Regions from separate parts of the Shewanella sp. SW1 genome, predicted to be linked through region 4. Evidence: predicted binding sites of a transcription regulator. Region 4 holds the regulator's gene; each other region holds the start of a gene.

Region 1 (5,275 bases), on a different contig from region 4:
TATGAGTTGTAGTCGATTTGCGAAATTTGCATCTGGAACGCACCTTCGGCGTCAGCATCTGGGAAAGATACTTTTTCAACGATAGTTTGGAACAGCGGCGTCATATCATCGCTCGCTACATCCGGATCTAAAGTTGCAAAACCGTTTAACGCAGAAGCGTAGACGATTGGGAAATCTAGCTGCTCGTCAGTTGCACCTAAGTTATCGAACAGGTCGAATACTTGGTCAATAACCCAATCTGGGCGTGCACCTGGACGGTCAATTTTGTTGATAACAACGATTGGCTTTAGGCCTTGAGCAAACGCTTTCTTCGTTACGAAGCGAGTTTGTGGCATTGGACCGTCAACAGCATCAACCAGCAATAATACTGAGTCAACCATAGACAGAACACGCTCAACCTCACCACCGAAATCGGCGTGGCCTGGGGTATCAACGATGTTAATACGGTAGTCGTTCCACTTGATGGCAGTATTCTTTGCCAGAATCGTGATCCCACGTTCCTTTTCAAGATCGTTGGAGTCCATCACCCGCTCAGTGGCTTCTCCTCGGGTTGCAAGGGTGCCTGACTGTGACAGCAACTTGTCTACCAGGGTCGTTTTGCCATGGTCAACGTGTGCAATAATGGCGATGTTACGTAAATTCTCTAGCACGGATAAACCTCTTACCATCAAACAAAAATAGGGATATTTCAGTAATTCGTTATGGCGATCGAGCTCGATCCGCCACAATAAAAAGCGTGCCATTCTACTCCAGAGCGGCCTTGGCGCACAGGATTATTTTTGAACACTTATAAAACAATCTGCCAATCCTTGGGTAATTTCCGCCAATCATCCACTGAATGAAATCCTCTATAGCCAGAGTTAACGCTCTGTTTAATTGCCATATTCGTAGGGAAAATCCGAGTTAAGCAGCTGAATTTGCTATTTTTCGTATTCAATGTTAGCACTGCTAATGTCGATTTAAGCATCAGCAAAATCGACTTAGACACAGAGAAATTACCACGTGAACACACTGCAATAAATTCTGCGGCACACTTAATCTAACGTTCATGTTGGCGTTTACACCCGATGGCATTAAGACTCACTTCATTGTCACGGGATACCTTTTTACGCATCACTGATTTCACTTGGCCTGTGAACAGCAAAGACATTTCGCACATGAGAACGAACTCTTTCCTAATAATATGATAATAAACCACTATTGGATTGATAATGCGTGGCATAGTTGGACAGACTAGCGTGGTTTTATGACAATTATGCGGCTATGCGGCGGTTATGGTGGTGATAAATAGTCTCGTGCAGTGCTGCAAGTATGTGCAAGCTTCACAGAGGCGGTACTTACTGAGATAGTGAAAGCCAAAGCGTCATTGCCATCTCAGTGCCATATAAGCGGTGCATGTTATCGCTGTGCATCCCAGCTTAAGGTTTGCATGAATCAATTCAGTGCGCACCAAAATGGAGTAATGCACCAAAATGCCACAGACAAAAGCACTATTATGGTGCACACGCGAATCCAATTAAGTGCAACAAAGATTTTAAACCATGTTAATCAGTAAGTTAAATTATTGGCATGGATATCGCTTTATAGCTCGTAAGTTTGGCTCAAGATAAATCACTTGAGTTAAAAGATTATAGAAGGGGCATCCCTTTACCCTACCGGAGGCTTGAGAATGTCAGTTGAATCAGTTTTAAAGCAACTTGAAGAATTAGAAGTTAAGTTCGTTGATTTACGTTTTACCGACACTAAAGGTAAAGAGCAGCACGTATCTATTCCTTCTCATCAGGTAGATGCTGATTTCTTCGAAGACGGCAAAATGTTTGACGGTTCTTCTATCGCAGGTTGGAAGGGCATTAACGAATCAGACATGGTACTGATGCCAGATCCAACGACATTCGTACTGGATCCTTTCACCGAAGAAACCACAGCGCTGATCCGTTGTGACATTCTTGAACCCGGTACTATGACAGGTTACGACCGTGACCCACGCTCAATTGCTAAAAAAGCAGAAGCTTACCTGATCTCTACTGGTATCGCTGATACTGTATTGATTGGACCAGAACCAGAATTCTTCCTATTTGACGATGTCCGTTTCGGTACTGACATGTCAGGTTGTTTCGTTAAGATCGACGCTAAAGAAGCGGCTTGGAACTCAGGCACTAGCTACGAAGGCGGCAACACAGGTCACCGTCCATTTGTTAAAGGCGGTTACTTCCCAGTTGCACCGGTTGACTCATCACAAGACCTACGTAGCGCTATGTGTTTAGTGCTCGAAGAAATGGGCCAAGTGGTTGAAGCGCATCACCACGAAGTGGCGACTGCGGGTCAAAACGAAATCGCAACTCGCTTCAACACCTTGACTAAGAAAGCGGATGAAATCCAAATTCTGAAGTACGTAGTGCACAACATGGCACACGCTTACGGTAAGACGGCGACTTTCATGCCTAAACCCATCGTTGGTGACAACGGTAGCGGCATGCACGTTCACCAATCTCTGGCAAAAGACGGTGTTAACTTGTTCGCTGGCGACAAATACGCAGGTTTAAGTGAAACGGCGCTGTACTACATCGGTGGTATCATCAAGCACGCTCGCGCGCTGAACGCTTTCACTAACCCAAGCACTAACTCTTACAAGCGTTTAGTGCCACACTTTGAAGCACCTGTTATGTTGGCCTACTCTGCCCGTAACCGCTCTGCATCAATCCGTATTCCAGTGGTACCAAGCCCTAAAGGCCGTCGTATCGAAGCGCGTTTCCCTGATCCACATGCAAACCCATACTTAGGTTTCGCAGCGCTGCTAATGGCGGGTCTTGACGGTATCCAAAACAAGATCCACCCAGGTGAAGCGATGGACAAAGATCTGTACGATCTGCCTCCAGAAGAAGCGGCAGAAATCCCACAAGTGGCAACGTCATTAGAAAACGCCCTTGAAAATCTGCAAGCTGACCATGAGTTCCTGACAAAAGGCGGCGTGTTCAGTGAAGATTTCATCCAATCTTATATCGTACTGAAAACAGCAGAAGCTGAGCGCGTAGCACGTACAACTCACCCACTTGAGTTTGAAATGTACTACAGTCTGTAATGGCTAGCGCTATACAACCGGCTCGCTTTATGTAATTGATACATAAATATAAAAGCCTCGATAACAACGCTATCGGGGCTTTTTGTATTTTGAAGGTATATACAACTTTTATTCTGATTCAATCATCGCGTTGTTCTCTAAATAGGCATCATCGCCAACCACTCTTTTATCATTCAGAGAAGGCACGCCAGACAACAGCAACAATAGAGATAGATGGTTAAAAACTGATCTAAATTAAACGAGGGTGCAGCAGAAAAACCACCTATATAGTCGGAAGTTAACTACCTCGCCATTATTGTTAAGTGTCCACGCTTTATTCAACTAGGCTGGGGATTGTCAGGGGCGAAATCTGACAGTTGGGCAGGTTCGCCTAACTCAAATGACGCAAATGGTACGCCATCTAACACGCGCTCATTTTTAAATACACGGATTTCAGAGTCAGGTAACTGCGTCATTAGCAATGACAAGATAGTGTGCATCTTATCCAATGGGCAATGAAGACGAATGCTTGCGCGTAAGCCCATTGTTCGTACATCCGATTGGCAGGCAATAAATGGACGATTCCGCGTTACCTTAATCAAATGACGATGCCCATTTTTTATAGGGCTCTCGTAAGTAGTCTCTATATTTTTAAAACCAGTAAAGAAAAATGCCATCACGGCAAAACTTCCTGCACCGACCAAGGCGGCCGGGCCTAAAAAGGCCACCCCGACAATACAAACCACCACCCCAAACCAAGCCAGCCCCCGCACTACCGCGTAGGCGGCATCCGGTATAACGTCATGATAGGTGGTAACTAACCCCTCGGTGGTGAGCCGATAATGGTACTGTTTGTCGGCCAACCAGAGGTAGCGCATAAATGGCCCAAAAATCATCACTATGATGAGAAAATAATACCATTGCTCAAATCCATACCAGTATGTCACCAACCCAACTAGAGCAGTAATCCCGCACGGAATAAGGACCATGATCCACCCAATGCCATACACAGTCGCTACCTTAATATCCCACTCATAGAGGGTCGGTGCCTCGCGTACCCGCTGCTGACGCAACTGATAGAGCCGGTCTTGCTCCTCTTGGGGTAATTGTAGGTACTCACTGCGCGGCAGGTCTTCATACAGACTGTCGTCCAACGGTTGTGTCTCTTGCTCTGTCGACGCCAACTGCGGCGCTGATCTCTTATTCATATAGCGATTCCTTTGCTGTGCCCACGGACTGCACGGTCATCGTTAACCTACCCACACAGCTCGTACTTAATGTTTTCTCGCTCTTGACGACCTCGCCGCGAAAGGCCTGCCAGCATCTTAGTGGCAAAGCAGCCACTGATGGACACCGAATCTCGCGCCAATAAATAATAGGCGCGAGAAAAAACGTTAACTGGGCAGGGGATTGTCAGGGGTAAAATCTGCCAGTTGGGCAGGTTCGCCGTCACGGGTACCAACTTTAGAGAGGCCAACTATTCGTTCATTTTTCAATAAAAAGAGTTCCGACCCCGGTAATTGCTTCATCAGTAGCGACAACACTTTATGCATATCTTCGGGATGACAATAACAGTCGAGATTTGAATAATATCCGAAATAAAACCTGTCTGTATCACACGATATATATGGCCTCTTGTGGGTCACTTTTATCATATGGGAGTGTCCACGCTTGATAGCACTTATTGAGGTGGTTTCTACATTTTTAAAACCAGTAAAGAAAAATGCCCCCAGAGCCATTCCACCTGCACCAATCAGCGCTGCTGGGCCTAAAAAGGCCACCCCGACAATACAAACCACCACCCCAAACCAAGCCAACCCCCGCACTACCGCGTAAGCTGCATCCGGAATCGCGTCATGATAGGTAGTAACTAAACCCTCAGTGGTGAGCCGATAATGGTACTGTTTGTCGGCCAACCAGAGGTAGCGCATAAATGGCCCAAAAATCATCACTATGATGAGAAAATAATACCATTGCTCAAATCCATACCAGTATGTCACCAACCCAACTAGAGCCGTAATCCCGCACGGAATAAGGACCATGATCCACCCAATGCCATACACAGTCGCTACCTTAATATCCCACTCATAGAGGGTCGGTGCCTCGCGTACCCGCTGCTGACGTAGCTTATTGAGCCGGTCTTGCTCCTCTTGGGGTAATTGCAGGAACTCACTGCGCGGCAGGTCTTCATACCGGCTGTCGTTCAACGGTTGTGTG
Region 2 (5,275 bases), on a different contig from region 4:
CTCGGATAGGTTCAATCATGGAGTAAGGCATAGTGATGTGAAAATCACCACCGCCTCCATCGACTTCAATATGGAATGAATTAATCACCACAACTTCGGTAGGACTAACAATGTTCGCCATGGCGGGGTTGACTTCAGAGTCCAAATAATCAAACTCAACATCCATTACGGGCGCCCAAGCATCTTTATAATCTTCAAATATAATCTTAAGCAGTAACTGCACTATTCGTCTTTCTGTCGGCGTAAATTCTCGCCCTTCAATCTTGGCATGGAAACGCCCATCGCCACCAAAGAAATTATCCACCAGGATAAATACCAGTCGCGCTTCCATGGTGATCAATGCTGTGCCTTTGAGTGGGCTAAAACGCACCATATTCAAGCTAGTAGGAACAAAAAGCGTATGTACGTACTCACCAAACTTGAGCATCTGTACACCGTTGATCGACACTTCGGCCGCTCGGCGCATCATATTAAACATACTAATGCGCAAATGGCGCGCAAAACGCTCATTCACGATTTCCAGCGTCGGCATACGCCCACGAACTATTCGATCTTGGGAAGAGAAATCGTAGGAACGGGCATCTTCTCCAACAGCGTCAATTTCGTCATCATCGACGTCATCAACCCCGTGCAATAGCGCATCAATTTCGTCTTGGCTTAATAAATCACTCACTATATTGCCTTCGCCTCTTTTGGTGCTGAAGTTAAAGGGTTATTGCATTACAAAACCGGTAAATAGTACTTTCTCGACAACTTTACGCCCAGTTACTGACTGTAGAGTATTTTGCACACTCAGAAGTGCTAACTGCCGTAACTCATCTTTCCCCGCTTGCGTGCTGAGCTTTTGCACATCTGCACCACTAAAGGTCGTTAAAAGCGCATCTTCAATCAGCGGAATATGTTTTTGTGTTAGCACATCATCATCGGTACCACGCACCATCAGCTGCACTTTAATCTCAACTAAACGAGCCCTATCAGGCCCAGGTAAGTTGAATAAGAAAGGACGCGGCATAGGCACGTATGATGCGGTAGCTACTTCTCCTGATGCTGGTACTTCAGCCTGAACAGCACTATCTGCTGCTACGGCGGGAACCTCTTCGGTACTGCTTCCCATAAAGAACCAGACGCCGCCACCGATTAACAGCGCGACTAAAACGCCTACACCAGCAAAAATAAATAGTTTCTTCTTACTCTTAGGCTCTTCAGTACTTTCAAGTTCTAACGATTCTTCCTTAGCCATCACTATTCTCTTTAATTTAGGCGGAAACTCATTACAGTTTTATTTGAAACGTAATTATGTCAGTCATTGCTATAGGTTACCTGCTTAAGCGTAATAATCTATACCTGAAGTTACACTAATCGCTTGATTTAAACCTAAATGTAACTCTTCTGCCGAGATTTCATCCATATCAGCCGCATTTGAACTGCCGCCATCACCGAAACTACCTTCCCGACGCTCACCTTGATCGCCTTGAGAAACATGGCTGTCAGCCAACTGCATCCCTTGCTCTTGCAATAACTCACGTAATCTTGGCATAGCTTGTTCAACCAGATCGCGCGTTTGCGGCTGAGTAACATGGAACTGTACTTGGGTTTGGTCGCCATGCACTTGGATCTTTACCAACATATGCCCAAGCTCAGGAGGATCGAGCCGGATTTCCGCATGTTGGATGCCTTGACTCACCATAGTAATCAATTGCTGCTTCATCACAGGTGAAAATCGTTGGATCATCTCCTGCATTTGGTTTTGCTGTTCTACTCCTTGACGCAATGACAGCTGAACTTGCATGGTTTCTTGGCGATTTAATTGTGACATCGAGAGTGTCTGTATGGATGATGTCGACTTAAGTTCTGAGAAAGTATTACTATCATCCATAAAACTTTCGTCTCTGGGAATATCCATCGCAACCGTTAATTTAGCATCTTTCAGTAATAGGTTAGCAGCCAAATCGGAATTGGGACTCCCATCAAGATCACTTTCTGTTACAGATGTTGTATCTAATGGTTCAGATGAAGTTGAAGAGCCTAAGGTATTCAGGTCGAAAGTATTTCCCGAGGTCGCGATATTAGCCGTATTGAGACTATTCACTGTAGAGCTACTAGTCGTTGCTTTTGCCGCAGTGTTGGTTACCGACTTTATCGTTGCACTGTTCGCTAAGCCCGCTTGATTAATCACAGCATTAAGTGTGACCTCATTCTCAACTAAAGACTCATCTATACTCACCCCGACTTCAGTGGCAGAGACAAGCTCAGTGTCTTCTAAAGGTAATTCTAAAGCGTCATCGGTCAAATTTGGATCAATCACAGCATCACTATCTGCTGACGCTTCAAGTATATTTGGGTCTATGGGAAGAATATGCACGAGTGACTTATCAGTCAAAGAAGATGGTTTCACGTCATCTGCGATTGAAATTGCTGCCATATCTGGGCTAGTAGAAACTAACTTTTGTAATTCAGCAGAAAAACCCGCTTCATCTATATCTGATGCCAGTTCAATCTCAGCAGAAACAGTAGATGCCAATGCTGAGCCGGTTAATAACGCTGATGAAGTATCAATATTTTCTCCACTAGTCATTTCGGTCATATCTTCTTCAGCATTTAAAAATGCTAGCGGCAAACTATCTCCATCTGATGCCGTTTTCTTCATATCATTTGCCATGCTAATTTGGGCAAAAATGAGATTTACGTCGGCGTCATCAGTTGATATATCGTCATCTTTTACTTTATCAGCAGAGGTAACCTGCACAGTATCATCAGTGTTAGCAATGGTTTTTTTAGACGCAGAAATAGAAAATGAGCTAGCGGTGACTGACGCAAGTGTAGATGAAAAGTCTTCATTATTAGACTCTTGGGAAGATGTCTTAGCGGAATTGGCCGCAGAGTTGCCTGTTTTACTTAACAGGATATTGGTCATTTGTTGCATAAGTGCTCCCAAACATTACCCAGCAAAAAAAGAAAATGGCTAGGTAGAAACGTCAATTAAACACTGCGGTTGCAGGGTAATGGACTAAATCAAAGCAAATAAGATGCCAACACATCAGGTTTTACGACAGCATATCGAAAAGAATTAACTCTGGGAGGTGTCAAATTGATGCTTATGCCATCAATACAAAAAAAACTAAAGAGTCTATCCGGCTCGCGAGCAGTAAATATGCCTATCATTTCACTAACGTTGATGACGGCGATAAAATTGCTGGGAAGCAAATTCATCGGTCATTTTTTGCTCCCTTTTTTGTTCAACCACTTGACGCTTCTTCTCTTTACTGGTTAAGAGTAATTCTACTGCCTTACGTTTTTTTTGCTTTTCCAACCAATGTTGTTGTCGATATTCTTTTTGCTTTTCACCGTCGGCAACGACGCGATTTTGCTGGATAATTGCGTCATCGATCTGACGAATAAAACGGTGAAACTGGTGATAGTGACTAGCACTGATGGCTTGACCTTGCTGGGATTGCATTTGCTTCATGTATTCTAAGCGATAGTTATTCAGAGCACTGAGTTGATTCAACCGTTTTTGACACTCTAACTGCGCCGATTTTAACAATAAAGCCGCTTGTTCTTCGGCATCATTGGCAAGCTTTAACACTAACAACAAGGGATCGGCGTTAGCCATACTAGACCTCGATTAATTCGATGACGCCATTATTTGCACTGTGCAGCAAGTTGCCCAAGCATGACTTGGCTATCGGCAAAGCTAAATGCATCACGCATGGTTTGTCGCAAAAAAGCATTCATTGCTGGCTGCAGTCGTATCGCATTATCAATGCGAGGATCGCTTCCTTGGGCATAGGCCCCAATAGAAATCAAATCTCGATTTTGCTGATACAAAGAATAGGTTTGTTTCACGCGGCGCATCGCCTCCAAATGTTCATTGGAGATCACCATAGGCGCGACTCGGCTAATAGAAGCTTCAATATCAATTGCAGGATAGTGCCCCGAATCCGCAAGCGAACGTGACAAGACAATGTGGCCATCGAGGATCGCCCGCGAAGCATCGGCAATGGGATCCTGTTGATCGTCTCCTTCCGTCAACACAGTATAAAATGCCGTAATTGAACCTTGCCCTGGGCCACCATTTCCGGCGCGCTCAACTAAACGTGGCAATTTTGCAAACACAGAAGGCGGATAACCTTTAGTCGCAGGCGGTTCACCCACAGCCAAAGCAATTTCACGCTGTGCTTGAGCGTAGCGCGTTAAACTGTCCATAAGCAATAAAACGTTATAGCCTAAATCGCGGAAGTATTCGGCAATACGAGTCGAGGTTTCACAGGCGCGAAGGCGCATCAGAGGCGATGTATCCGCAGGCGCAGCAACAACGACTGAACGCGCTCGACCTTTCTCACCAAGAATTTCCTCAATAAACTCTTTCACTTCCCGGCCACGCTCACCCACTAGCCCAACCACAATAATGTCGGCGGTAGTACCGCGAGTCATCATACCTAAGAGCACACTCTTACCTACACCTGAGCCCGCAAACAAGCCCATACGTTGGCCTTTGCCCACAGTCAGCATAGCGTTGATAGCGCGAACGCCAACGTCCAGCGGTTCAGTAATGGCACGGCGAGATAAGGGATTAATGGCAGCGCTATGTCTTGGCGCTTGTTGGTCGGTTTGCAACGCGCCTAAACCATCTAAAGGCACGCCGTTACCATCAAGTACGCGTCCTAGCAGGGATAAACCAACATTGAGTCCAGTTTGTTCCCCCAAAGGCACAACCCGCGCACCGGGCAATACACCACGTAATTCTTCAATGGGCATTAAATATAATAGTTCGCCATCAAAGCCGATGACTTCTGCAATTAACTCGCCCACCATGGTTTCGATCGAACATAAGCTGCCCACAGGCGCACGGCAACCGCTCGCCTCTAAGGTTAAGCCAACAACACGCACGAGTTGACCACTGGCCACAGCTCGAAATGGCGGCACTTTATCCTGATGGTGATTCAGCCTATTCAGCAATTGGTGTTGACGATTTTGCATCTGATTTTGCCTCTAATTGCTCACCTGTGTTTGAGGCAGATTGTATATCCTCAGCATGTTGAGAAACCGTATCGACAACCTGATCATCAAGCTCAGATCCCACAGCCTCAGAAGCCGCAACGTGTTTAGCGGTATCTTCAACCTCTATAGCCTCTTGCAATTGACGCTGCTTGTCACTTAAGTGAGCATGTTGGTTCCGTAAGGACTCAAACACAGCATCGATACGCGATGCGAGGGTCAAATCGACTAAAGAACGATGACTACTGAGAATACAGTCACCTGGGCTTAAGGAAGG
Region 3 (5,275 bases), on a different contig from region 4:
ACGTTCCTGTTGCTCTTCACTCATCTCTACACAATATTCGGGCACATCGATATGGCGATATTTGACAGGTAAATCGTTAACATCGACCAGTCCACCCGGATATAAAATGGTGAGGCGTTCGATTAAATTAGACAGCTCGCGCACGTTGCCCGACCAAGCATGTTCTTTCAGCGACTCTATCGCACGCTGCGTAAAACGCACCTTACCACGGCCTTCGTTATAGACTCGGCTAACTAACTCTTGTAATAGCAAAGGCACATCGTCCTTGCGATCACACAACGCGGGCATTTCAATCGGGAATACGTTTAGGCGGTAATAAAGATCCTCACGGAACTCATTAACGCTGATCATGGTTTCTAAATCTCTATGTGTCGCAGCAACTACGCGTACATCAGCATTAATTGTCTTAGTACCACCAACGCGCTCAAATACCCGCTCTTGCAGCACACGGAGTAATTTAACTTGCATTTGTAGTGGCATGTCTCCTATTTCATCGAGAAATAGTGTACCACCTTCAGCTAATTCAAAACGGCCTTTACGGGAACAGATTGCCCCAGTAAATGACCCCTTTTCATGACCAAATAGCTCACTCTCTAATAACTCAGGCGGAATAGCACCACAGTTAACAGGGATAAATGGACCGTCACGGCGCTCAGACAAATAATGGATATTACGGGCGACCACTTCTTTACCTGTACCTGATTGACCCAGAACAAGCACGGTTGCCTCAGATGTTGCTACTTGATTTATCAAGTGCCTCACATTCGCAATACCATCACTGCGTCCCACTAAGCTTCGGAATAACTTTGTTTGATTCGCACTAGTAGGGACTTGAGGCCGTTTAACTTGACCGAATACTTGGCAAAAGTGTAATAATTCAGTGAGCTGAGGATACGTTAAAGGTTCTTCTATATGTCCAAGAATATTAGACACTTGCAGATCGTCAACATTGCCAAGCAACAGCATAGGTTGCCATGGATGTTGACCTGCGATGTTTTTAAGCCCATCAGCATCCATAACATCAGTTAGGATAACTAAAGCTCGAAAACGGGTATCTTGGAGGCTAGCACTTAATTTTTCGGTGTCAATTTGTACAAATTGCTCACCTAAAAAATCCAAAATGCAACACAGGCGATTTAATCGCTCTGATGGAGGGCCGATAAGTAAAATTCGTTGATCTGTTTGCATCATTCAGTAGGCCGTAAAGCTCTAATATGTATTAATTCGCATTAATTATTTATGATTAGTTGCTGTAAAAGCTTAACAAATTCAATGTAACAATCTGTGCCACCATCACTACTTGAGATGAATATTGTATTATCAGCAGGCGAGAAGCAAGCCTCAGATGAGGTTTATGCCAAACTGAATTGATTTTAGTTCATTTACATCATGATTCTAGTCTAAAACGTCAATATTTTGACTTTTAGCCAAAAAAAAGACGCAACCAGTGCGTCTATTTTTAATCACGAAATAAGATATTAACCCGCTTCAGAATGCGCAGAAATATTATGTTTATCTGCAGGAATTGCATCCCAACTCTCTTTTAGAGTACGAACTAAGTCACTTACATCATCAATCGCTTGAACATCATTATTCAAATTCGCCTCTGAAATACGGCGCAACATAAAATCATATAAATTACTGAGATTGTAAGCAACACTGCCTTCAGCTTCCATATTTAGGCAGCTATTCAGCCCCGCGATAATCCCTAGCGATTTACCAATAAGAAGCCCTTTTTTTGCAAAATCACGCTGCTCTATTGCATATCGACTCTGAGCCAAACGCTCAAGCAAACCAGCAAACATCATTTGAATAATGCGGTGAGGGGATGCCACTGCTATTTCACTTTCTAAAGAAACCTTACGATATGACTGTAATGAACCTCTCATATTAGTACCTACCTATTTGCATCTATCGACTTGTATACATTGATATGACGTTGACTATTACTACCAGCATGCAATAGAGCTTGCCTGTCCAGTAAGAAAACATTGGCTTTCTCTGTACATGCTTGAGTTAATGAAAACTGTAACTGCAAATAATCTCTGTCAACAAATTGCTCATCTGCAACCAAAGCCTCAAGTAATAATTGACGCTGGCCAACAAATTCTTGCAATTTTAATACCAAAAAATCAATATTTTCATTATCTATTGATAATGTAGTCACTTGTCTAATGATTTCATTCATTTGCTCATTAAGAGAATCTAATGTGCTAACAACATTCTGTGTATTTATTTGACTATGATGCATAATATATAAAATCTCTTACTCTGCTACTCTGCCACTTTAGATAAAAAACTTATAAAATTCAAAAACTGGCAAACATCGTGTAAATCTATCTTACTGTAGGGACAATTTGGCTGATAAAATATTATCGTTTGCTCACAAGCCCAGGAAGAGAGTCGAGTCGCTGAGTTAGCATACTACCTTGAGCGTTCATCTGGCCGACAATCAAATCCATAGCATTGTACTGCTTTAATAACCTAGCTTCATAGGCCTTCATTTTTAAGGCAAGACTCTCACGGCTATCGGTAATACGAGAAAGTTGAGTATCTAAGCTTTCATCTCGACTATCTAAAATTCCCCCAGTTTTTACATAGGAGTCAGTAACATCCTTCATCCGCGTACCAAACCCAGTTTTTTCTGCAGAAAAAAAGTCCGATACGGCATTAATATCTTTACTTAGCACTTCATCAAGCTTTTTATCATCAATCTCAAGGCTACCCGTCTGAGTGGTTTTAATACCCAGATTCGCTAACATCATAGAGCCACTATCACCACTCGTTGATGACAACACGCCCCTCATCTGGTTTTGGACACCACGAATAACAGAATCACCCTGCAATATACCCGCTTTCTTAGTTTTGGGATCATAGCCTGACATGCCAGACATAGTTTTCATTAACTCATTGTATGAATTAACAAAATCTTTTATAGCTGTTTTCGAAGAGTCACGATTAGGTTCAATTTTGAGTGTCGTTGTTTTATCTTTGTTAGCATCCGTCAATGTTAAGTTGATGCCAGTAATCGCATTCTTTACTTCGTTTGAATCAGAGGTCACTTTTAAGCCATCAACATACAAAATTGCATCTTTTGCAGGTTGTAATTCTGTCATAGCAAAAACATCTGAAAGTGCTGTTCCAGCGTCATCTGTGGCAGATGCTTGCACTACATTAGCCGCACCAGTCTTGTTAGATGTAAGAACCAACTGAGCACCATTATCGCCCTTAATAATAGTCGCAGTTACTCCAACATTATCTTTAGAAGCATTGATGTTTTTCATAATGTCTTGCAGAGAGTCATCTGCGCCAACAGCAACATTAAAGCTCTCACTTCCCACTGTCAGACTTAATGAACCACTTCCTATTGGAGCCGTAACATCTGTAACTGCTGTAGAACCTAATTTATGGCTTTCAGCCAACTGTTCAACAATGACTTTATAATTGCCAGCCACTGCAGTCGGGTCAACTGTTGCGGTCATAAAGTCTTTATTGGAAAGCGTACTCTTAAAACCTGTAAAGGTTTTAGCATCAGATAGAGGTTTTATCTTCTCTAAGAAATCAGACATTGCACTTTTCAATGCCCCCAGAGCAGAGATCTGAGTGTTGATCTTACCTTCTTGAGCATTGAATTTGGCTTCTTTAGGCGCTTTTTCTGCATTAACTAAAGCGGTTACAATGCCGCCGATGTCCATGCCAGTACCTACACCTAATGATGTTAATCCCATATCCACCTCTGATCTGCGTCTAAAAACTTACCAATACGTATAGTTAATAGTATTAATACAGCAAAATTCACGCCAAGACTTCAGTTAATATGAATGGCTTACCACTCTGGACTGAGCCTCTCATGAATGCATATTAAAAAACTACGACTTAAACCTCTGTTTTTATTAATGCGCCTGTCACTTCAGACAGTTTTTCAGCCAAGGCAAGCGCCTCTTCACTAGGAATTTGTCGCAGCACTTCGCCAGAGTCTATATCCATAACACTGACAACGGGCCTATCAGAACTCGCATCAACTTTAAATGCTAATCCCTTACGCATCATAGTTACCATATCCGTCAGGTCACTCGCAACCTTATCTAACTGCTCAACATTCGTTTTAGTATCTTTTGTAGACTCGCCATCTTCTACCATGTTCACGCTGTTTGATTGGCCAAACAAAGGCTTTATTGAACCACTTGACTCTTGCTGAAGAGATTGTGGAGGAGCTAGTTTAAGCTCAGTCTTCAACCCCACTACATTAGATGTACTAACTGAATTAATATCCATCATGCCACCCTCTTAGTCACACTTACCTATGTACTCTGGTACTGCTAGAAAGTACTAACCTTACAGATGAAGCACAAAGCTACACGCTTCAGCTTTATCTTCAAACATTTGCTAATCTGCTTATTACTGTATATTGATGATGCAGCTAAATGATATTTACTAATAATCACTTTATTAACAACACTAAACTGACCATTTTAATGCACAAAGGGAAGGGTCTAAACGAACCTCCCCTCTCAGTGCCAAACACTTAGATGTCTATCATCTCAGCATGAGATAACCGCCAATCACAATTACAGCAATGACAGGGCAACTTGTGGTAATTGGTTGGCTTGCGCCAACATAGCAGAAGATGTCTGAGACAGAATTTGTTTCTTAGTCATTTCTGCAGTTTCTTTTGCAAAGTCAACATCTTGAATACGGCTACGGGCATCTGCTACGTTAGTTTGCACGTTACCCAAGTTATTGATAGTGAAGTTCATACGGTTTTGTACCGCACCTAAATCTGCACGTTGGGAATCAATACCAGCAATAGCTGAATCTATGACAGCCAAGGCATCCTGTGCTCCTTTGGCTGTGCCAATGTCAACTTTAGACACTTCAGACAATTTAGAGCTACCAGCAGTGGCAGTCACACCACCACCGAGCAGCTCGTCAGCTGTTGTACCTTTAATGGCAAATTTTTCAGGTGAAGATAATTTAAGTTCAGACGTTTTACTGGCGTTTGCTCCACTAGCTAAGCCGCCTAACGCTGCTGTACCGCCAGAGTAACCAGTGACTTCTACACCAGCAACACCCTTAGCTGTAATACTAATGACACCTGTTTCTTTATCGTGGCTAACATCGTATCCCGCTTTACCTAAGTCAGTCGCGAGTAGGCTTCAGCCTTAACGCCTGCACCTGCTTTATTAATGTTATCAGCGACTTTGGCAGCATTGTCACCGCCGGTAATTGCCACAACCTTACCATTAACAGCAAAAGCTGTATCAGCGGCTGTACC
Region 4 (5,275 bases):
ATCTTCGCGGATAACATCGACTACGTCATCGATTGTGATACGCCCGAGCAGCTTACCATCACTGTCGACGACAGGTGCCGATACCCAGTCATTGCGTTCGAATTTCTGCGCGACTTCGCTGTCGGACATGCTCACAGGAATACTTTGAATATTGGGATCCATGATATTGCGAATTGTGGTGCTTGGCGCGCAAGTCAGCAGATCTGCCAGCCTAACACCGCCAAGGACTTTGTCCTGTTTGTCGACCACATATAAGGTATCTGTGGTATCGGGTAGGTTGCCCCTTTGCCGAAGATAGCGCAGCACCACATCGATATTCACATCGGGTCTTAAGGTGACTGTATCTGTGTTCATCAAGCTGCCGGCGGTCTCATCTGGATAAGATAGGGCTTGTTCTACCCTCAGGCGATTTTGTTCCGTCATCGACTGCAGCACTTGTTTGTAAACTGCGTCGGGTAGACTTCGCAGAATATAGGCGAGATCGTCGGTGTCCATGCTTGCTGTCGCTTTCGCGACTCGCTCAGGGCTCATGCTGCGGATAAGTGGGTCTTTGAGTTCTTCACTCAACTCATCGAGTATGTCGCCTATTTGTTCCTGATCGATGAGCTGCCACAATACTTGTCTGGCACTTGGCGGTGATGATTCTAAGATCAGCGCGATATCTGAGGCGGCCATTTTTTGCAGCATATTACGCACGTGTACGAACATGCCGCTGCTAAGCGCTTGGTTTAACTGGTCAAGACTATGTCCGGTGTGATCGTTTTCTGCATTATCTACGGGCATTTGTCCTCCATTGTGCGGCAAATTGGTTTGAGATCTTAGTGTTGGGCTAGGATTTAGCGGTGACTAAGCGTCAGTCGATGACATAGATTAAGACGGCTAAGGTAAGGTTAAGGCCAGCGCCAGCGCAATGACCGCTAGTGTAATCGCCAGTGGCTTGTATCGTCGAGCGACAAATGTTTTGCCATGTGTGAATGGCAAGTTTTTTAAACTAGACATGAAGTGAAACTAACGATGAAGTGCTTAGTGTGAAGTGAAACTAACAGGCTTCGTCAAACTTAGCGTCGATTAAGGCACAAATGGCATCGAGAGCCGGCTCTGCATCTGGGCCTTCGGCGATCAGCTTAATGGTTTTACCCATACCAGTTTCAAGCATCAGTAAGCCAAGTACACTGGCGGCCGATGCTTGTTTATCGCCTTGGATTAAGGTGATGGTCGCATCAAACTCGGAAGCCAGTACCACCAACTTAGTGGCGGCACGGGCATGTAAACCGAGCTTATTACAGATGGTTATCTGACGCTCAAGCTTTGGCATTATTGAGCTCTCGATGACGGGCATAAACTTTATGTTTACCGTTACTAAAGCGTTTTGCCAATTGCTCTGCGACGTAAACCGATCTGTGCTGTCCACCTGTGCAGCCAATGGCCACAGTTAAATAACTGCGATTGTTACGCTCGAGGTGCGGCAGCCAAGTCTCCAGTAAATTTTCGATTTGCCAGATGAACTTATTGACCAGTGGTTGGCGATTTAAGAACTCAGCTACGGGTTCATCTAAACCAGTCAATGGTCGCAGTGCCAACTCCCAGTGGGGATTGGGCAGGAAGCGCACATCGAACATAAAGTCGGCTTCGGTGGGCATTCCGTGCTTAAAGCCAAAGGACTCGAAGTTGATCACGAGTTCTTTATCGACACTACCAAGGAGAATTTGTCTGACTTGGTCGCTTAAATCATAGATATTCAAATTCGACGTATCTATGTAGTGATCGACCAGTTTTGACATAGGCTCGAGCAGTTTTCCCTCCAGCTTTATCGCTTCTTGCAAAGAGACTCGGCTCTTCGACAAAGGATGCAAACGGCGGGTTTCGCTGTAACGCTTGAGCAGAATTTTATCGCTGGAGTTAAGGAAGAAGCTCGTTAACTCAGTATCTGGAGGTAGGCTAGCGAGTTGTTTCACTAAGACCTTATCCTGCTCAGGCATGTTACGCACGTCGACACTGATGGCGACGAGATCGTTACTGCCTTTGAGTTGCTCAAGCAAACTGCCAATCAATGGCAAGGGAAGGTTATCGACACAATAATAGCCGAGATCTTCGAGTACCCTAAGGGCGACAGATTTGCCTGAGCCTGAGCGGCCCGACACTATGACCAGTTTCATCCAGTGATTACCTGATAGAGTTCCGTTTCATCATGCGTCTTGCGTAATTGCTTTAATATTTGCTTGTCGCTCAGCTTTTCGGCCATGCAAGACAAGGTACTTAAGTGCTGCTGACATTGGTCTGCAGGCACCAGTAGTGCAAATAAAATATCAACAGGTTGCTTATCGATAGCATCAAATGCTATCGGCTCTTCACACTTAATTAGTATGGCAATGGGCTGATCTATATCGGCTAGTCGACCATGTGGAATGGCGATGCCGTTACCTATACCTGTGCTCCCCATCTTTTCGCGCGCCACTAGGCTTTCGAATATCTCTTGAGATGAGAGGGTCGGGTACTGGGCAGCGACTAAGTCGCTGATGAGTTCCAGTACCTTTTTCTTGCTGCCCGGAGTGGCGCAGGTAGTGCACTCCGGCCGCAGTATGGTACAAAGTTCCATTATTAGTGTTTTGTTAACTTCTCTTTGTGTTTAATAACCTGACGGTCAAGCTTGTCAATCAGGGCGTCTATAGCGGCATACATGTCAGCATGCTCTGAAGTAGCAAAAACTTCACCACCTATGAGGTTTATTCTCGCTTCAGCAATTTGTTGCATTTTCTCAACATTGAGCACAACGTGCACATTATTGATCTGTTCGAAATGGCGTTCAAGTTTTGAAAACTTTTCTTCTACATATGCACGTAACGATTCGGTAATTTCGACATGGTGTCCACTTAGGTTTATTTGCATAGAAACGTCCTCCGATATCCACTGTAGGTTATAAACTTTTACGCTGATTAGAAGGTGGAATAAGCATAGCCTCTCGGTACTTCGCAATGGTTCTGCGGGCTACGTTGATCCCTTGTTCTGCCAGAAGTTGTGCCATCTTGCTATCGCTTAATGGTTTTTTCTGGTTTTCCGCTGCCACCAGTTTCTTTATAAAGGCTCTGATTGCTGTGGATGAGCACTCACCACCATCGTCAGTACCGACGTGGCTAGAGAAGAAGTATTTTAGTTCAAAAAGTCCCTTAGGGGTATGCATGTATTTTTGAGTTGTGACCCGTGAGATGGTGGACTCATGCATTTCTACCGCTTCGGCAATATCGTTAAGCACCATAGGCTTCATGGCTTCTTCACCGTACTCAAAGAAACCTTGCTGATATTGCACTATGCAATTAGCAACTTTAAGCAAAGTGTCGTTACGGCTTTCTAGACTCTTAATAAACCATTTAGCCTCTTGCAGATGGCCGCGAATAAATTGGCTATCGGCTTGGTTTTTTGTGCTGCGTGCCATAGAAGCATAATGTTGATTTACATTGATTTTGGGCATGCAGTCAGGATTAAGCTCAACGACCCAGCGGCCATTTTTCTTCGACACAGACACATCTGGGATAACGTATTCGTCATTATTGGGCGTGATCAACAAACCTGGGCGAGGATTGAGGGTTTGGATGAGTGCTATACCATCCCTTAATTCATCCTCTTTTAATTTAGTCTTACGCATCAATAACCTAAAGTCTCGGGCGGCGATCAGATCTAAATGATCTTTGATCAGCATACGGGCGTTTTCTAGGTTGGGAGTATCAGCGGCGAAATGCGACAGTTGGATCAACAGGCATTCACTTAAATCGCGGGCGGCAACGCCTATGGGATCAAAATGCTGAATACGCTTGAGTACGGCTTCGACTTCGTCAAGCTCAACTTCAGGATTGCCCATGGCTTCGAGAATTTCTTCAGTGCTTTGGGTGAGATAGCCCTGATCGTCGATGGCATCAATAATGGCGGTGGCAATGGCTAAATCGGTTTCAGAAAACGGCGTGAGGTTTTTTTGCCATTCTAAGTGTTCGTACAAACCTTCACTGGTCTCGCCTTGGAAGGGCATATCGTCTTCACGACTGCCGCCGGGGCCTGAGTTTGGGGAGGCGGTAAACACTTCATCCCATGTGGTGTCCATGGGGAGCTCATCGGGCATGGATTCTTTGGTTAGCGACTCTGCCGTGTCTATGGTGGAGCTGTCTTTTTCTGGTGGCAGAGTGCTAGATTCACTGAAATCCGTATCGGATAGCGTTTGGTTTACAGGGGTTTTAGTGGCGTCGAATTGATCCTCTTCCAGCTCGAGAAGGGGATTAGAATCTAATGCTTGCTGGATCTCTTGCTGCAGTTCTAATGACGACAGTTGCAACAGACGTATGGCCTGTTGTAATTGTGGCGTCATGGTTAACTGTTGACCCAGTTTGAGCTGGAGTGACGCTTTCATGTTACCGCTGATCCCTACGTTATTATTGTTGGATGAGGTCGCTTATTATTATCTTGAGTGAAGCCCAATGGCGGTATAAATTGCCTCCATTGGCTTCGCTCGATTAACTATAGCCTGAATTGTTCACCTAAGTACACTGCCCTAACTTGCTGATTGTCTAAGATCTCTGCTGGAGTTCCTTCGGCAATAAGGTTTCCGTGACTCACAATATAAGCATGTTCACATACATCTAATGTCTCGCGGACATTATGGTCTGTGATCAGTACGCCAAGGCCGCGACTTTTGAGTTGTTCGATAATCTTCTTGATGTCGATAACCGAAATAGGATCGACGCCGGCAAACGGTTCATCGAGCAAAATGAACTTAGGATTAGCGGCTAAAGCCCGCGCAATTTCGACGCGGCGACGTTCGCCACCCGACAATGACATGCCTTGGCTGTCACGGATGTGGGTGATATGAAACTCTTCGAGCAGATGTTCTAGTTCTTCTTCTCGTTCTTCGTTTTTAAGTTCTTTACGAGTTTGCAGTACGGCCATGATGTTGTCATGAACAGTTAGCTTACGAAAGATACTGGCTTCTTGCGGTAAGTAACCTATGCCTTTGCGGGCACGCAGATGCATAGGATCTGCGGTTAAATCATCATCGTCGATAAAGATATGTCCCTTATCGCTCTTCACTAGCCCGACAACCATGTAAAATGTCGTGGTTTTACCTGCACCGTTTGGACCGAGTAGGCCAACGACTTGACCGGTTTTTACCGTCAGACTGACGTCTTTAACCACTTGGCGACTCTTGTAACTTTTCGCCAGATTTTGTGCTCTTAAGGTGATTTGGGTCATTTAGAGTCCTGCTTTTTTACAGGTTTATCCGCCGGAGCGTCTG

What was found. Region 4 encodes sigma-54, which starts transcription at its own class of promoters, with help from an activator protein. Its sites were predicted from a motif close to GTTGGCACGNNNNTNGNNT; they were not measured.
Region 1: the regulator sigma-54 is predicted to act here: its motif matches at 1,564-1,582, upstream of glnA (glutamate--ammonia ligase).
Region 2: the regulator sigma-54 is predicted to act here: its motif matches at 3,016-3,034, upstream of L5M71_RS12645 (flagellar hook-length control protein FliK).
Region 3: the regulator sigma-54 is predicted to act here: its motif matches at 3,787-3,805, upstream of fliD (flagellar filament capping protein FliD).

The regions. Positions count from the first base shown of each region.
Region 1 is NZ_JAKKSG010000011.1:62,947-68,221, reverse strand. Features, by position in the region: gene typA (translational GTPase TypA) at 1-650, opposite strand, end outside; gene glnA (glutamate--ammonia ligase) at 1,670-3,079, shown strand; gene L5M71_RS11430 (hypothetical protein) at 3,397-4,266, opposite strand; gene L5M71_RS11425 (hypothetical protein) at 4,453-5,275, opposite strand, start outside.
Region 2 is NZ_JAKKSG010000012.1:151,311-156,585, forward strand. Features, by position in the region: gene fliM (flagellar motor switch protein FliM) at 1-673, opposite strand, end outside; gene fliL (flagellar basal body-associated protein FliL) at 713-1,240, opposite strand; gene L5M71_RS12645 (flagellar hook-length control protein FliK) at 1,325-2,923, opposite strand; gene fliJ (flagellar export protein FliJ) at 3,167-3,613, opposite strand; gene fliI (flagellar protein export ATPase FliI) at 3,643-4,980, opposite strand; gene fliH (flagellar assembly protein FliH) at 4,949-5,275, opposite strand, start outside.
Region 3 is NZ_JAKKSG010000012.1:163,352-168,626, forward strand. Features, by position in the region: gene L5M71_RS12690 (sigma-54 dependent transcriptional regulator) at 1-1,191, opposite strand, end outside; gene fliS (flagellar export chaperone FliS) at 1,479-1,889, opposite strand; gene L5M71_RS12700 (flagella biosynthesis chaperone for FliD, FliT) at 1,898-2,251, opposite strand; gene fliD (flagellar filament capping protein FliD) at 2,373-3,728, opposite strand; gene L5M71_RS12710 (flagellar protein FlaG) at 3,877-4,278, opposite strand; gene L5M71_RS12715 (flagellin) at 4,569-4,910, opposite strand; partial or broken gene L5M71_RS12720 (flagellin) at 5,135-5,275, opposite strand, start outside.
Region 4 is NZ_JAKKSG010000015.1:131,572-136,846, reverse strand. Features, by position in the region: gene mgtE (magnesium transporter) at 1-783, opposite strand, end outside; gene L5M71_RS14790 (HPr family phosphocarrier protein) at 1,040-1,315, opposite strand; gene rapZ (RNase adapter RapZ) at 1,302-2,156, opposite strand; gene ptsN (PTS IIA-like nitrogen regulatory protein PtsN) at 2,153-2,596, opposite strand; gene hpf (ribosome hibernation promoting factor) at 2,599-2,886, opposite strand; gene L5M71_RS14770 (RNA polymerase factor sigma-54) at 2,915-4,393, opposite strand; gene lptB (LPS export ABC transporter ATP-binding protein) at 4,501-5,232, opposite strand; gene lptA (lipopolysaccharide transport periplasmic protein LptA) at 5,229-5,275, opposite strand, start outside.